One region of the Arthrobacter sp. PGP41 genome, then DNA from elsewhere that is predicted to be linked to it. Evidence: predicted binding sites of a transcription regulator. Region 1 holds the regulator's gene; the other holds the start of a gene.
What was found. Region 1 encodes LexA, which represses DNA repair genes until DNA is damaged. Its sites were predicted from a motif close to TCGAACANNTGTTCGA; they were not measured.
Positions count from the first base shown of each region.

Region 2: C3B78_RS10930 (DUF6504 family protein) is a predicted target of LexA. The motif match lies at 3,831-3,846, and genes of this name have one in related genera.

Region 1 is NZ_CP026514.1:1,534,146-1,541,670, forward strand. Features, by position in the region: gene hflX (GTPase HflX) at 1-408, shown strand, start outside; gene C3B78_RS06960 (ATP-dependent DNA helicase) at 401-2,458, shown strand; gene lexA (transcriptional repressor LexA) at 2,492-3,226, opposite strand; gene C3B78_RS06970 (LysM peptidoglycan-binding domain-containing protein) at 3,612-3,968, shown strand; gene C3B78_RS06975 (histidinol-phosphate transaminase) at 4,073-5,191, shown strand; gene hisB (imidazoleglycerol-phosphate dehydratase HisB) at 5,251-5,877, shown strand; gene hisH (imidazole glycerol phosphate synthase subunit HisH) at 5,874-6,641, shown strand; gene C3B78_RS19840 (hypothetical protein) at 6,642-6,800, shown strand; gene priA (bifunctional 1-(5-phosphoribosyl)-5-((5-phosphoribosylamino)methylideneamino)imidazole-4-carboxamide isomerase/phosphoribosylanthranilate isomerase PriA) at 6,841-7,525, shown strand, end outside.
Region 2 is NZ_CP026514.1:2,408,048-2,415,572, reverse strand. Features, by position in the region: gene C3B78_RS10960 (signal peptidase I) at 131-799, opposite strand; gene C3B78_RS10955 (hypothetical protein) at 868-1,491, opposite strand; gene C3B78_RS10950 (SOS response-associated peptidase) at 1,758-2,519, shown strand; gene C3B78_RS10945 (VOC family protein) at 2,547-2,969, opposite strand; gene C3B78_RS10940 (chorismate mutase) at 2,989-3,309, shown strand; gene C3B78_RS10935 (hypothetical protein) at 3,329-3,718, opposite strand; gene C3B78_RS10930 (DUF6504 family protein) at 3,875-4,210, shown strand; gene C3B78_RS10925 (DNA polymerase III subunit alpha) at 4,207-7,525, shown strand, end outside.

The DNA.
Region 1 (7,525 bases):
GACGTTTCGCACCCGGATCCCGAGGGGCAGATCGCCGCAGTCCGCAAGGTCTTCAGCGAGGTGGATGCCCGCAAGGTGCCCGAAATCATCGTGCTCAACAAAGCCGATGCCGCTGATCCGTTCGTGGTGGAACGGCTCAAGCAGCGCGAGCCCCGGCACGTGGTGGTCTCGGCCCGTACGGGGGAAGGCATCGGCGAGCTGCTGAAGGCAATCAGCGACGCCATTCCCCGGCCCAGCGTCAAGCTGGAACTGCTTATCCCGTACGACCGCGGAGACCTGCTCAGCAAGCTTCACGACTCCGACGCCGAGATCATCAGCGTCGACCACGTTGAAGCCGGAACCAGGGCCGTCGTGATGGTCCGGGAAGGCTTCGCGGCTGAACTGGAACCTTTCGTCAGCAATGACTGAGGCCGTGGCGGGAGAAGCCACGGAAACGGCCGGCGAGCAGTTCGTGATCGAACTGCTCGACCGGGCCGTGGCCGGCATGGGCGGGCAAAGCCGTGCCGGCCAGCACGAGATGGCCAGGCAGGTGGCCCGCGCCATTGAATCGGGGGACCACCTGCTGGTCCAGGCGGGGACCGGCACCGGCAAGTCCCTGGCCTACCTCATCCCCCTGATCGCGCACGCCCTGCAGAGCAACAAGCCCGCCCTGGTGTCAACGGCCACCCTGGCCCTCCAGACGCAGATTGTGGGCAGGGACCTGCCCCGGCTGCTCAAGGCGATCACGCCCGCCCTGGACAGGCCCGTCAAAGTGGCCCTGGTCAAGGGCCGCTCCAACTACGTCTGCCGGCACAAGCTGGAAGGCGGCTTCCCCAGTGAGGAGCCGTCCGAGGGCCAGCTGTTCAGCCTGGGCGAGGACACCAGCGTCCCGCATTTCGCAGCAGCCGTGGGCGGCCCCTCGTCCCAGCTCGGCAAGGAGGTGGTGCGGCTCCGGGAATGGGCTGAAAAGACCCACACGGGCGACCGGGATGAACTCCTGCCGGGCGTCACGGACCGTGCCTGGCGGCAGGTTTCGGTGACCTCCATGGAGTGCCTGGGCGCCCAGAAGTGCCCCATGGCCGCGGAATGCTTCAGCGAACTGGCGCGCCAGGATGCTGCTGAAGCGGATGTTGTGGTCACCAACCATGCGATGCTCGCTGTCAGCGCGTTCGAAGGCCTGGCCGTCCTGCCCGAGTATGACGTGGTGGTGGTGGATGAGGCCCATGAACTGCAGGACAGGGTCACCGGGGCGGTCTCCGGCCAGCTCTCGGTGGCCATGGTCCACGCTGCTGCCGCCGGTGCGCGGAAGCACACGGCCATCACGGTTGATGCGTTGAACGCCGCAGCCGCCAACTTGGAGCTCGCATTGGCAGGCGTACCCAACGGGCTGCTCCCGAACGGGCTCAACGATGAACAGCTGGACTGCGTGGACCAGCTGCGGGACGCCTGCCGCGCTGCCCTCTCGGATTCAAAGGGGGACAGCAGCGCCACGGCCGACGGCGGCAGGCAGCTTGCGCGGTCCCGGCTGCTGCTCATCCTGGAACTTTGTGAACGGCTCCTGGCAGCCCGGGAGAACCGCGAAGTGGTGTGGTTTTCCCGTGCCAGCTCCTTTGATCCTGCGCAGGGATTCTCCCAGCCGGACGAGACCGCTCCGGCGTTGATCAACATTGCGCCGCTGTCCGTTGCCGGAAGGCTGCGTGAGGGGCTCTTCGCCGGCCACACGGTGGTGCTGACCTCCGCGACGCTGGCCATCGGTTCCGCATTCGAGCCTGCAGCGGGCGGACTGGGCCTGGTGGGCGACGGCGCCCCCAGCTGGACCGGCGTTGACGTGGGATCGCCCTTCGACTACCCGAAGCAGGGCATCCTCTACGTTGCCGGGCACCTGCCGAAGCCCGGCCGGGGCGCCTCCCCGGAAGCGCTGGACGAACTGGAAGCCCTGATCCGTGCATCCGGTGGCGGGGCACTGTGCCTGTTCTCGTCCCGGCGTGCGGCAGAGGAAGCGGCCGAGGCGCTTCGCCCCAAGCTGGGAATAACGGTCCTCTGCCAGGGTGACTCCACCATGACCGCCCTGGTAAAGCAGTTCGCCGACGAGCCCGATACCTGCCTGTTCGGGACCATGTCCCTCTGGCAGGGCGTGGACGTCCCCGGCGGCTCGTGCCGGCTGGTGGTGATAGACCGCATTCCGTTTCCGCGGCCGGACGATCCCCTCATGACGGCGCGCTCACGGGCGGTAGCACAGGCCGGTGGAAACGGCTTCATGTCGGTTTCGGCCACGCACGCCGCGATCCGGCTCGCCCAGGGGGCCGGCCGGCTGATCCGTTCCACGGGCGACAGGGGAGTGGTGGCCGTGCTGGACTCCCGGTTGGCCACCGAGCGCTATGCCGGGTTCCTCCGCGGGGCGCTGCCGCCCTTCTGGTCCACAACAGACCGGAAGACGGCGATCGCAGCCCTGGAACGGCTGGCCCGGGAAAACGCCTGAGCCCGCCTCGCTGCGGCGGGCGGAGTTTCCCGGCTACAGCGAGCGGAGTACGGACACAACCTTGCCCATGATGGTGGCGTGGTCCCCGAGGATGGGTTCGTACTGGGTGTTCTGCGGCAGCAGCCACGTGTGGCCGTCGCGCTGGCGGAATGTCTTGACGGTGGCTTCGTCATCCAGGAGCGCGGCCACAATGTCCCCGTTGGCGGCATCCTGCTGGCGGCGGACCACAACCCAGTCGCCGTCGCAGATGGCCGCATCCACCATGGAATCCCCGGCTACCCGAAGCATGAACAGTTCCCCCTGGCCCACCAGTTGCCTGGGGAGCGGCATGACATCCTCCACCAGCTGGTCGGCAAGGATGGGGCCGCCTGCGGCGATCCGGCCCACCAGGGGGACCATTGCCGTGTCCAGGGCGGTGGGCAGTTCGGTGACAGTCGCTGTACCGGGTGAACGCACGGCGGACGCCTGGCTGGCCGGCTTTGCGGCTCCGCCGTCCAGGGTCAGGGGCATGAGGACTTCCATGGCCCGGGGCCGCTTGGGGTCGCGGCGGAGGTAGCCAAGCTTCTCAAGCTGGGAGAGCTGGTGCGTGACGCTCGAAAGGCTCGCCAGCCCCACGGTGTCGCCGATCTCCCGCATGGACGGCGGGTACCCGTTCTCGTTGACCGAGCGCTGGATGGTTTCGAGGATTTTCTTCTGCCGTGGAGTCAGGCCCTTGGCGGTCCTCTTCGGTTGCGCGGTTGCCCTGCCCCCGGCGGCTGCTGCTGCCATGTTCGCCAATGCCTTTCGGTTCCGCCGGTCCGTTCCATGGCCAGGCCCTGGAAGGTCCCGCCCTTGAATGTCAGACCCTGCTGATCGACTGTCCGGGTGGTTGTTCTTTGGTTCAAAGCTAGGCCAGCCGCATTGCTTTTTCAAACATTTGTTCTAGCGAGTCTCGACAATGTTCGTTGATAGGTGCTAAAACAGAGAAAGCAAAGTTCGAATATATGTTCTACTGACTGCCCTGGTCCTTCGAAGACCGCGCCGGAATACGTCCGGCCGGGGGCGGCGGGAAGGACGTCCGGGCAGCACAGTACGGTCCAGGAGGGCTCAGATCATGTCAGGTACATCTGTTACGCGGGGTTCACGCCAACAGCTGCTTTCGGTGCAGCAAATCATGTCCCAGTCGGACAATCGTCTGGCCGGGCGGCCTGCGCCTCTTCCGCCGCTTCGGCTGACCCGTCGCGGTCGCATCGTGCTAATCGGCATTCCGCTGGTCCTGCTGGCTGCGCTGCTCTTCTCCCTGGCGGGCTTTTTCAATGCCCCGGCCAAGGCGTCGGAGTCCGCGACGGATCTTGCAACGACGCCCACTGTCGCAGTGACGGTCCAGCCAGGCGAGTCGTTGTGGGGTATCGCCGCCAGCGTCTCGCCGGAGCGCGACCCGCGGGACGTCGTCGCGGACATCGTGCAGCTGAACAACCTCCCTGCCGGCGCGGTCTTTCCCGGCCAGCAATTGTTCGTGCCTGCAAGTTAGGGCCCGGCATTTTGCCTCTCCACGGGCGTGAGGGCGCAGCATGCGGGAGCGAACAGGAAACCGTCACATTTTCCGGTGTCCGGCGCTGGCACTAAACTGTTCAGGTGAATGACCAGCTAGAGCGCCTGAACCGGCTTCCCCTCCGCAGCAACCTTCGCGGGCTTACCCCCTATGGCGCGCCCCAGCTGGACGTTCCAATCCTCCTGAACGTGAATGAAAACACCCACGGGGTCCCGGCTGACGTCAGGGCAGCCATTACCGCCGCGGTATCCGATGCGGCAGCGGGACTCAATCGATACCCGGACCGGGAATTCACGGAGCTGCGAAAGGCGTTGGCGGAGTACCTGGGGCACGGGCTGGATGAATCCAACCTTTGGGCGGCCAATGGCTCCAACGAAGTACTTCAGCAGATACTCCAGGCCTTCGGCGGGCCGGGACGTACAGCGCTCGGATTCCCTCCCACGTACTCCATGTATCCCCTGCTGGCCAGCGGAACGGACACGGAATACATTGTGGGTGAGCGTGCCGGCGATTACGGACTCAGCGCCGAATCGGCGGCGCGGCAGGTCAAGGAGCTGCAGCCCAACATCGTCTTCCTGTGTTCACCCAATAACCCCACGGGAACCGGCCTCGGGCTGGACGTGGTGGAAGCCGTCTACGAGGCCGGCGAAGAAAGCCAGTCCATCGTCATCGTCGATGAGGCTTACCACGAGTTTGCACACGACGGAACGCCCAGTGCGTTGACGCTGCTGCCGGGGCGGGAACGGCTGATCGTCTCGAGGACCATGAGCAAGGCGTTCGCGCTGGCCGGTGCCCGCCTCGGCTACATGGCTGCGGCCCCCGAAGTAACCGACGCGCTGCGGCTCGTCCGTCTCCCGTACCACCTTTCGGCCATCACCCAGGCCACCGCCCTCGCCGCCCTCCAGCACCGCGAGACGCTGATGGCGGATGTGGAGGACATCAAGAAGCAGCGGGACCGCATTGTTTCCGAGCTGCTGAGGATGGGCCTCAAGCCTGCCGCCTCAGACTCCAACTATGTGTTTTTCGGCGGCCTGGAGAACCCCCATCAGGTGTGGCAGGAACTGCTGGATGCGGGTGTGCTGGTCCGGGATGTGGGAATCCCAGGCCATCTCCGCGTCACTGCCGGAACTGAGACCGAAACCACAGCTTTCCTCACCTGCCTTGAAAGCATCCTTGCCAGCCAGGCCAAGCTTCCCGCCTAGACTGGGAGTACCGGCGCTGGACGCCCCGAACCACCCCTTCTGCCCAAAAGGACCCAAGCATGAGTACCACCGGATCGAATGTTGCTGCGGCCCGCACCGCGCGCATGGAACGTGCCACCAGTGAGTCCTCTGTGCTCGTGGAAATCAACCTCGACGGTACCGGCGCCTCGGACATCGACACCTCGGTGCCGTTCTACGACCACATGCTCACGGCGCTCTGCAAGCACTCCCTGATCGACATGACCGTCAAAGCCACAGGTGACATCCACATCGATGTCCACCACACGGTGGAGGACGTTGCCATCACCTTCGGTGAAGTGCTGCGCACCGCCCTGGGGAACAAAGCCGGGATCCGCCGGTTTGGAGAAGCCACCGTTCCCCTGGACGAAGCGCTGGCCCACGCCGTCGTGGACGTCTCCGGGCGGCCCTACCTGGTGCACGGCGGCGAGCCTGCCGGCCAGGAATACCACCTGATTGGCGGCCACTTCACCGGATCCCTCACCCGCCACGTCTTCGAAGCGATCACCCTGCACGCCGGCATCTGCCTGCACATGAACGTCATAGCGGGCCGGGATCCCCACCACATTGTCGAAGCCCAGTTCAAGGCCTTCGCCCGGGCACTTCGCGCAGCAGTTGAGCCCGATCCGCGCGTTGAAGGAATCCCCTCCACGAAGGGTGCGCTGTGAGCGGGCAGGTCCTGCAGGACGGCGCAATCGTCGATCCCTCGGCCTCCCGGAAACTCCCCTCGCCCGAAGGCAAGCCCACCGTCACGGTCCTGGACTACGGTTCCGGCAACGTCCGGTCCGCGGTGCGAGCCCTTGAACGCGCCGGCGCGGAAGTCATCCTGAGCTCCAAGCCCGAGGACGTCCTGAACGCCGACGGCCTGGTGGTTCCCGGCGTCGGTGCCTTCGAAACGGTGATGCGGGAGCTCAAAGCCGTGGACGGCATCCGCCTTATCGGCAGGCGGGTGGCCGGCGGCCGGCCGGTGCTGGGGATCTGCGTGGGTCTCCAGGTGCTTTTTGAGGCGGGCGTCGAACACGGCACGGAGGCGGAGGGCATCGGCGAATGGCCAGGCAAGGTGGAGCTCCTGCCGGCCGACGTGGTGCCGCACATGGGCTGGAACACCGTGAAGGTGCCCGAGGGATCCAAGCTGTTCGCCGGCGTCGAAAACGAGCGGTTCTACTTCGTGCACTCATACGGGGTGCAGGAGTGGAACTTCGATGTTGTGCAGCCGCGCATGGCCGCACCCCTGGTCACCTGGTCCGAGCACGGCGGGCCGTTCATAGCAGCGGTCGAAAACGGTCCGCTGTGCGCCACCCAGTTCCACCCGGAGAAGTCCGGTGACGCCGGCGCCCGGCTCCTGCGCAACTGGGTGCAGAACCTCAAAAAGCCGGCTCCTGGCGGCCCGGTCCCCGCGGGCGCCCCTTCAACGGAAGACGGCGCCGCCTAGATGTGGTCGATCGTCCTGATGGGGCTGGCCGGCCTGCTGGTCGGCGGTGCCCTGTCCTTCAGGCAGCAGCACAAGCCGCTCTGGACCCAGATTTCGTTTTACGTTTTGGCGGGCATGTCGCTGCTCGCTGCCTACCTGCTGACGCTGCCGGGCAACTGACCGCCGGCTGGCAATACTGACCCCGACCCGAAGGATTGACATGACCTCCGCAACCGACCTGCCGGTTCTTGAACTGCTGCCCGCCGTCGACGTCGTCAACGGCCAGGCCGTCCGGCTGGTCCAGGGGGAAGCGGGCAGTGAGACCAGCTACGGAACCCCGCTGGAAGCAGCGCTGAACTGGCAGCAGCAGGGTGCCGAATGGGTGCACCTCGTGGACCTCGATGCCGCATTCGGACGCGGCTCCAACGCGGAACTGCTCCGCGAAGTGGTGGGCCGGCTGGACATCAAGGTGGAACTCTCCGGCGGCCTCCGTGATGACGAAACCCTGGAAGCGGCCCTGGACCTTGGCGTTGCCCGCGTGAACCTGGGAACCGCCGCGCTGGAGAATCCCGATTGGACGCGCCGGGCAATCGAGCGCTTTGGCGACAAAATCGCCGTCGGGCTGGATGTCCGCGGCACCACGCTGTCCGGCCGCGGCTGGACCAAGGAAGGCGGGGACCTCTGGGATGTCCTGGGCCGTCTTGAGGACGCCGGCTGCAGCCGCTACGTGGTCACGGACGTGACCAAAGACGGCACCCTGCAGGGACCCAACGTGGAACTCCTGCGCCAGATGGTGGAAAAGACCGGCAAGCCGGTGGTTGCTTCGGGCGGCATCTCCAGCCTCGACGACCTCCGTGTCCTGCGCTCGTTGGTTCCCTTGGGCGTTGAAGGCGCCATCGTGGGCA
Region 2 (7,525 bases), 870 kb from region 1:
GGTCTATTCCTGTTTGTATTCGCCGCCGCTCCGGAAGGATGTGGAGCAGCCACAGGCAAGAGCAGGATGTGCGTAACCGCCCTGTTGGTCCAGGCTGCCGTGCCCTCTGCCATTTTTCCGCAGCCGACGGTCATCGAGCACCGTGGGCCGGATCCCCGGCGGCAAGATGTCCATCAGCCGTGCTCTGCGACGGGGAGGAGCTGTTGGCACTGGGTTCCGTCTTCCAGATCGAGAGCAGGACCATGGCGACCAGGACCGCCGGTGCGCCGTACACCAGGCTTTGCAGGAGCACCGGTTCCCGGAGGGCCCGGATGGCCGACCCGAGGTACGGGATGGTGGCGGCGTGGACATGGACCGTGCCGCCCTGCAGGGCGGCGGTCCACGGATCGGCACCGTTGTTTGCGTCGCCCTTGGTGCGGACGGTCGTGGTCCCGTCGCCTTTCCTGACAATTTCGATGATGCGGTGGGTTTCTACGCGGTGGTCCTCGACCGGTATCCCATAGGTGATGATGTCCCCGGTTTTGAGGCTGCTGACCGGTTTCGGTACTGATACCACGACGTCACCGGCGTTGATCAGCGGGGCCATGGATCCGGTGAGCATGGTGCTGGTCTGGTACCCCAGGACCCTGGGCCCGACGGCCAGGAACAGGAACGCTGCCACGGCGCCGAGCATCATCAGCGTCGATGCAGCCCTGGCCGTGGGCCGGAGCGCTTTGGCCCAGCGGCCTACGGCCGGTGCAGCGGCGGAGGATGCCGCCGTGGTGGCACAAGGGGGGTCTTGGGTGAAAGCTGCCGTCATGGCGGTGTCCGTTCCAGGTGGTGCCCTCCGCCGCCCACGTCTCAGCAGGCGGCGGAGGACCAGGTTGGTTAGTTGCTGGCGCCGGAGCGCTGCGTTCCGGTGAAGGACAGGTCGATGGCGCTGCTCTTGGCCTGGAAGGTGTTGTCCGCTGCGCCGGGCAGGGACAGGGTTACGCGCAGGTTATCGGTGTTGCCGGCCGCAGTGGAGGTGAGACCGGTCAGCGGGAGGTTGGCACCGATGACCGCGCGGGGGGCCAGGACCTGGGTGATGGTCCCGCCCGCGCAGGTGTAGGTGTAGGCGGGGGCGGTGCCGGCTTCGGTCCACGGAACGGAGCAATTGTCGATCGCGAGCTGCAGGCCAAGGGCCGGGTCGGTGTCCAGCTTGGAGGTGGTGGTGGCCAGCGTTGTCAGTGTGATGCCGGCCAGTGCCTGGTTGCCGGTGGCATTGGTGAGCGTCACGGCGCGCTGCACGGTGTCGCCCGGGACCAGGCCGGTGGCGGCGACGCTGAGGCGGTTGGCTGCGCCTGAGGCGCCCAGTGTGATTGCAACGGTGCCCGAGGAGACCTCGGCGGAGGCGGAGGTGCTGGAGGTGAATGCACCGTACGTGCCCAGGCCTGCGACGCCGGCGGCGGTGCCGACCAGGGCCAGGGAGGCGACGACTTTACCTGTGGTGGTGTTGAGGCTGAGACCCATGATGACAAACTTCCATTTCTTTGAGGACGGCCCGCCTTCTGCGGTCCGATTGGCTGCCGGCTTCCCCTTCCGACAACGCCAACAATGCCCGCCCCGTATCAAGAAACCTGGTCGGTGATAGTCAAAGTCCCATCAAAAACAAGACCTAACGCTCAAGATTGAATCAAGGCCAGCGTAGCCAGCCCCTTGGCCACATCCACTCCCTTGACAGAATCCCTGGCATCAATCCGGATGACACCACCTGGCGCCGGTGGCATGCTGGAGCCATGTGTGGACGCTACGTGATGGCCCGTGCCGTGGGGGACCTTTTGGCCGAGTTCGACGCCGAGCTTGAGGGCGAGGTGAGCATTCCGCCGTCGTGGAATGTGGCGCCGACGGATGACGTTCCCATTGTCCTGGAACGCCTGGTGGATGACGGGAGGGCTGCCAGGCAGGTGCGCCAGCTCCATGTTGCCCGGTGGGGGCTGGTCCCGTCCTGGGCCAAGGACCCGGGCATCGGCTCAAGGATGATCAACGCGCGCAGTGAGTCCGTGCTTGAGAAGCCGGCGTTCCGCAAGGCCGCGCAGTCGCGCCGCTGTGCAGTCCCGGCAGATGGATACTACGAATGGAAGCAGGGTCCGGGAAAATCCAAGCAGCCGTACTATGTGCACCCGGGCGGGGGGACGGGCCTGGTCTTCGCAGGGCTCTATGAGTGGTGGAAGGATCCCGCGTGGCCGGCAGGGGAGCCCGGCGGCTGGATGCTCTCCACGTCCATCCTGACCACTGACACGCCGCCGCCGGGCAGTGAGTCGACGGTGTTCGGAAAACTCACCGCCTTGCATGACCGCGTGCCGCTGCCCATGGACAAAGCCACGATGCGGGCATGGCTCGACCCGGCCGCGGACGACGCCGCAGGCCTGGTTGACCTGGTGCGGGCGGGGGTCAAGGACGTGGCGGCGGACTGGCGCGTGGACTCAGTCGGGAAAGAAGTCGGCAACGTCCGGAACAACGGGCCGGAACTCATCCGGCCCGTTGAAGCACTCTTCTAGCAGTCCGGCGCGGACCCGCGGCAAGCGCTAAACGGTGACCGCGCCGTCGTCGTCCACTCTCCAGGTGGGATTGTAGGCAACCTCCCACCGGAAGCCGTCCGGATCGGCGAAGTATCCGCTGTACCCGCCCCACGGCTGGGTGATGGGTTCCGCGATAATGACGGCCCCCGCAGCGGCCGCTTCTTCCATGACACGGTCCACGTCCTCAGTGGACGGAAGGTTGTGGCTAAGCGTGATGCAGGGAACCGGGCCGGGCGGACTGACGCCGGCGTCAGCCTGCATCTGGCGCACGTCCCACAGGGACAGCACCAAACCGTGGTTCACCTGGATGAACACAACATCCTCCGCAAGTTCACGGTGGACCGGCCAGCCAAGGCCGTCCACATAGAACGCGCGGGAGGCGGAAACGCTGCGGACACCTAGTGAGATGAAGTCGACTCTGGGCTGCATGCTTCGATACTGTCAGACGATGGCGACAATTCAAGGAAATGATCGAGATGCTTTGGCCGACAAGGAACAGCTCGCTGCGGTCCGCATTGCTGTTGACGAGGTTGATGACCAGATTGTCACCCTCATCGCCCGCCGGGAACGGCTGATCCGGATTGCCGGAACCCTCAAGGGCGATGACGCCGAAGTCCGAGCGCCCGGGCGCGTGGAGCGAATCATTGAGCATGTCCGCTCGGCAGCGGAGAAAAAAGACATCGACCCGGACATCGTGGAGTCCACGTACCGGGCAATGATCTCCGGCTTCATCGAACTGGAAATGCGGGTCCACAAAGGGAACAGCTGAGCTGCCCGCAAGCCCTTGTTCAGAGGTGTTCCTCCACGGGGACGCCGTGCTGGAATTCCCTGCCTTCGGCCTCGCTGAAGGCTGACATGACATGCCCCTTGCCAAGGCCGTTCAAGGCCGCCATGGGGAAGCTGCCCGTAATGGTGCTATCGGAGTGGGTCACGCCGGACAGGTCGTAGTCTTCTTCGACTCCCTGTTCACGGTTGAATGAGTAAAAGGCAATCGCCTCCCCGTTCATGAACTCAATGCATAACCGCCGTTGTGTTGAATAGTCCGGCGTAGCACCTACCAGCCCAACCACGTAAGCACCGGACGACGGGATGGTGCCGTCTATATTGAACGTGGCCACCACGGTGGAGTCCTGGGTTGAAATGCTTGCCTGCTTTAGAAGTGCGTCTTGGGTGCTCATGGCACCATCCTGCTCCCTGTCGATCGGTCCGTCCACCCTTGCGCGCCATTCTCCTTGTCCTTCCCCGTACCCTTCTTTGCGCACGTTCAGGGCAGGGGTAGACTGGATGTATTCGAACAAGTATTCGAATAAACCAGTTTGGATCCGGGAGGCGCCATGGGCATGTTCAGCCAATCCGTGGACGTCGAGTGCGGCGCTTACGGCGAACCCCTGCGCCTGCTGTGGGCAGGACGTTCCTATGCTGTTTGTGCTGAACCGGTGCGCTGGTACGAACGCCGGCAATGGTGGGCGGAAGAAAGCCGCGCTCCGCTTGGCAGTGGACCCGGACTGGTGGACCACGAAATCTGGCGGGTCCAGGTGCGGCCTGACCCCCCTGTCCTTGGAGCCCTTGAGCCGGAAGAAACTTTGACGCTTGACCTCACCAGGCATATCCAAAGCGGCCGCTGGCGGCTGCTGCGCATCCATGACGCACTCCGGCCAAGGACAGCATGAGCTTCACCCATCTTCACGTCTCCACTGCCTTCAGTGCGCACTACGGCGTCTCCTGGCCTGAGGAACTGGCACAGGCCGCCGCCGCTGACGGTGCAACAGCACTTGCCTGCACTGACCGTGACGGTTTGTACGGAACCATCAAACACCTCAAGGCATGCATGGGAGCGGGCATTGATCCCATTGTGGGTGTTGACCTTGCGGTATTTGACGACGACGACGATCACCGCACCCAGCTTGCCGGCAGGGTGGTGGTGCTGGCTCGGGGCAACAACAACGGGGCGGGCTACCGCGCGCTCTGCAGGCTGATATCAGATGCCCATGCCCGTACCTCCGGGAAATCCGGGGGAACGGTTCCAGTTGCCGTGACCAGGGCGGAACTTGCTTCCCGAACCCTCGATCCCCAAACCCTGAAACCGGTGTTGACTGTCCTGATCGGGCCAGATTCCGACGTCGGCCGGGCCATGGGCGGGCGGCGCTACCTTCGCCCGCGCACCTTGTTCATGCAATGGCTGGACGCAATGCCCGCAGGCACTTTGGTTGCCGAGATAGTCTCCCAGCTCAGCGCACCCGGAAAGCCCTTGAGTACAGCCCATGCTGTCCGCATGCTCAAGCTGGCAGAAGAGCATCATGTTCCTGCAATCCTGACAAACGCCGTCCGGTACTGCGCTGCAGACGGAGCACCCACCGCGGATGTGCTCGACTCAGCACGCACCCTGAAATCCCTGCCGGAACTCGCGGAAGAGCCCCTGCTGCAGCCAACAGGCCAAGGCTGGCTTAAATCCTCCGCGGAGATGCTCCGCCTGGGCAAGGAGATCATTTCTGCGGCAGGCTATGGCGCAGCGGACCTCAAGCAACTGATGAAGCAGACCGAGGCGCTGGCGGACCTTTGCAGGATTGATCCGGTCACGGACATGGGGTGGAAGCAGCCCGTGGTGCCGGAAGCTTCAGTGATCGGGATCAGCCAGGATCCGCATCTTGAACTCGTCCAGCGGTGCCAGGCTGGAATCACCAGGCGGTTCCCGGGAATTACTGGTACTGCCGGACAAAGGATGCGCTCCCGGCTCGATCACGAACTGGGCATCATCCGCAACCTTGGCTTCTCCTCCTATTTCCTGACGGTTGCCGAGGTGTCCCGCATGATCCAGGAAATGGGAGTGCGGGCAGCAGCCCGTGGATCCGGCGCCTCAAGCCTGGTCAATTACCTGATCGACGTCAGCCAGGTGAACCCCCTGCAGCATGACCTGATTTTCGAACGCTTCCTGTCGCAGGACCGGGCAACACTTCCGGATATTGATATCGACGTTGAAAGCGCGGAGCGGCACAACGTCTACCACCGGATTTTTCAGCGCTTTGGTACCGAGCGGGTCACCCTGATGAGCATGCAGAATGGCTACCGGGCCAGGGGTGCAGTGCGGGACGCCGGCATGGCGCTGGGCATGGACGACGACGAGGTGGGGGAGATTGCAAAGCAGCTGTGGCGCTTTTCTGCCCGCAACTTCCGTGAAGCACTCCAGGAAAAACCTGAACTTCGGGAGTTCGCCGGCCGGGTGGAACAGCGGGACCTGGATGGAAACCAGCAACTTGATCTGTTGGTGGACCTGACGGAACGCCTTGACAGGCTGCCCCGGCATATCTCCATGCATCCCTGCGGCGTGATCCTTGGCGACGCAACCCTGCTTGACCGCACTCCTGTGCAGCCCAGTGGACTTGGCCTCCCCATGAGCCAGTTCGATAAACACGACATGGATCCCATGGGCATGCTCAAGCTTGATGTCCTTGGGGTCCGGATGCAAAGCGCCATGGCTTTTGCCGTGCGGGAAGTCATCCGTATCCACCCCTCCAAGGAAGAAGTGGTGGCAGCCGGAAAGCATTCACCTGGTCCGGACGGTGCCGGTCCCGACTACATTGCGGACAACGGACGCATCGACCTCAATGCCGTCCCGCTGGATGATGAAGCCACCTTTGAACTGATCAGGAGCACCCACACCCTGGGCTGCTTCCAGATTGAATCGCCCGGGCAGCGTGAGCTCATCGGCAAGATGGCACCCCGGGAATTCAACGACCTCATCATCGATATCTCACTGTTCCGCCCCGGCCCCATGAAATCGGACATGGTTCGGCCCTTCCTTGAGCACCGGCATGGTTTCGCCCCCGAGGTGTACCCCCATCCGGACCTGAAACCGGTCCTCGCGGAGACCCACGGCGTCACCGTTTTCCACGAACAGATCCTGAAGACCTTCGACGTCATGACAGGCTGCGGACTTGCACGGGCGGACGAGTTCCGCCGTGCATTGGGCAACGACGCCCTTGAGCCGGGCGTGGAGGAGTTCTTCCGCAAAGCGGCTAGGGAAAGGGGCTACGCACCCGCTGTGGTGGACAACGTCTGGGGGACCTTGAAAGCCTTCGGAAGCTTCGGATTCTGCAAGGCGCATGGTGCTGCCTTTGCCGTCCCCACATACCAGTCTGCCTGGCTGAAAGCTCACCATCCCGAAGCATTCCTTGCCGGGCTGTGGGAACACGATCCCGGGATGTACCCCAAAAGGCTGCTGGTAGCGGAAGCCCGGCGCCTGGGGATCACGATCCTCCCGTTGGACATCAACCGAAGCAAGGCGGAGTACCGGGTGGAACGGGTAGGGCAAGGCCCGGATGAAGGAAAACTGGGAATCAGGCTAAGCCTGAACGGCATTTACGGATTGTCCGCAACAGAACTTAAGCGGATCGTCGCCGGCCAGCCCTTCGACTCCCTCGCTGACCTGAGGGCACGGTCAAGGATCAGCAAGCCCGGCATCAAAAGGCTGGCCCAGCTGGGCGCTTTTGATTCCCTTCACCGGGAGGCAGGCGGCAATGCAAACCGTGCGGACCTTGTCCAACATCTGCAAAAACTCCAAGGTTCCGGCAGTGGACGGAAAGGAGTGGAGGTTATCGAGGGGCAGCTCTCCCTGCCTTTGGGGGATGTTGAGCTGCGCAACGTCAAGCCGGGGCTGCCGGCGCCAACCTTGGTGGAGAATGTGCGGGCCGAACTCGACCTTATGGCTGTTGATGTCAGCAGCCACCTGATGGACAGCCACCGGCCGATGCTCAACAGGCTGGGAGTCACCACGGCGGATAAGCTCCTCGGACTGCGGAACGGGACGGAAGTGCTGGTGGCCGGGGTTCGCGTGGCAACCCAGACGCCGCCCATGCGGGGCGGCCGGCGGGTAGTTTTCATCAGCATCGACGACGGCACCGGCTGCATAGATTCGGTCTTCTTCCATGAAGCCCAGGAAAAGGCAGGAATGCTCCTCTTTGGAACCCGGCTGCTCCTGATCCGTGGCA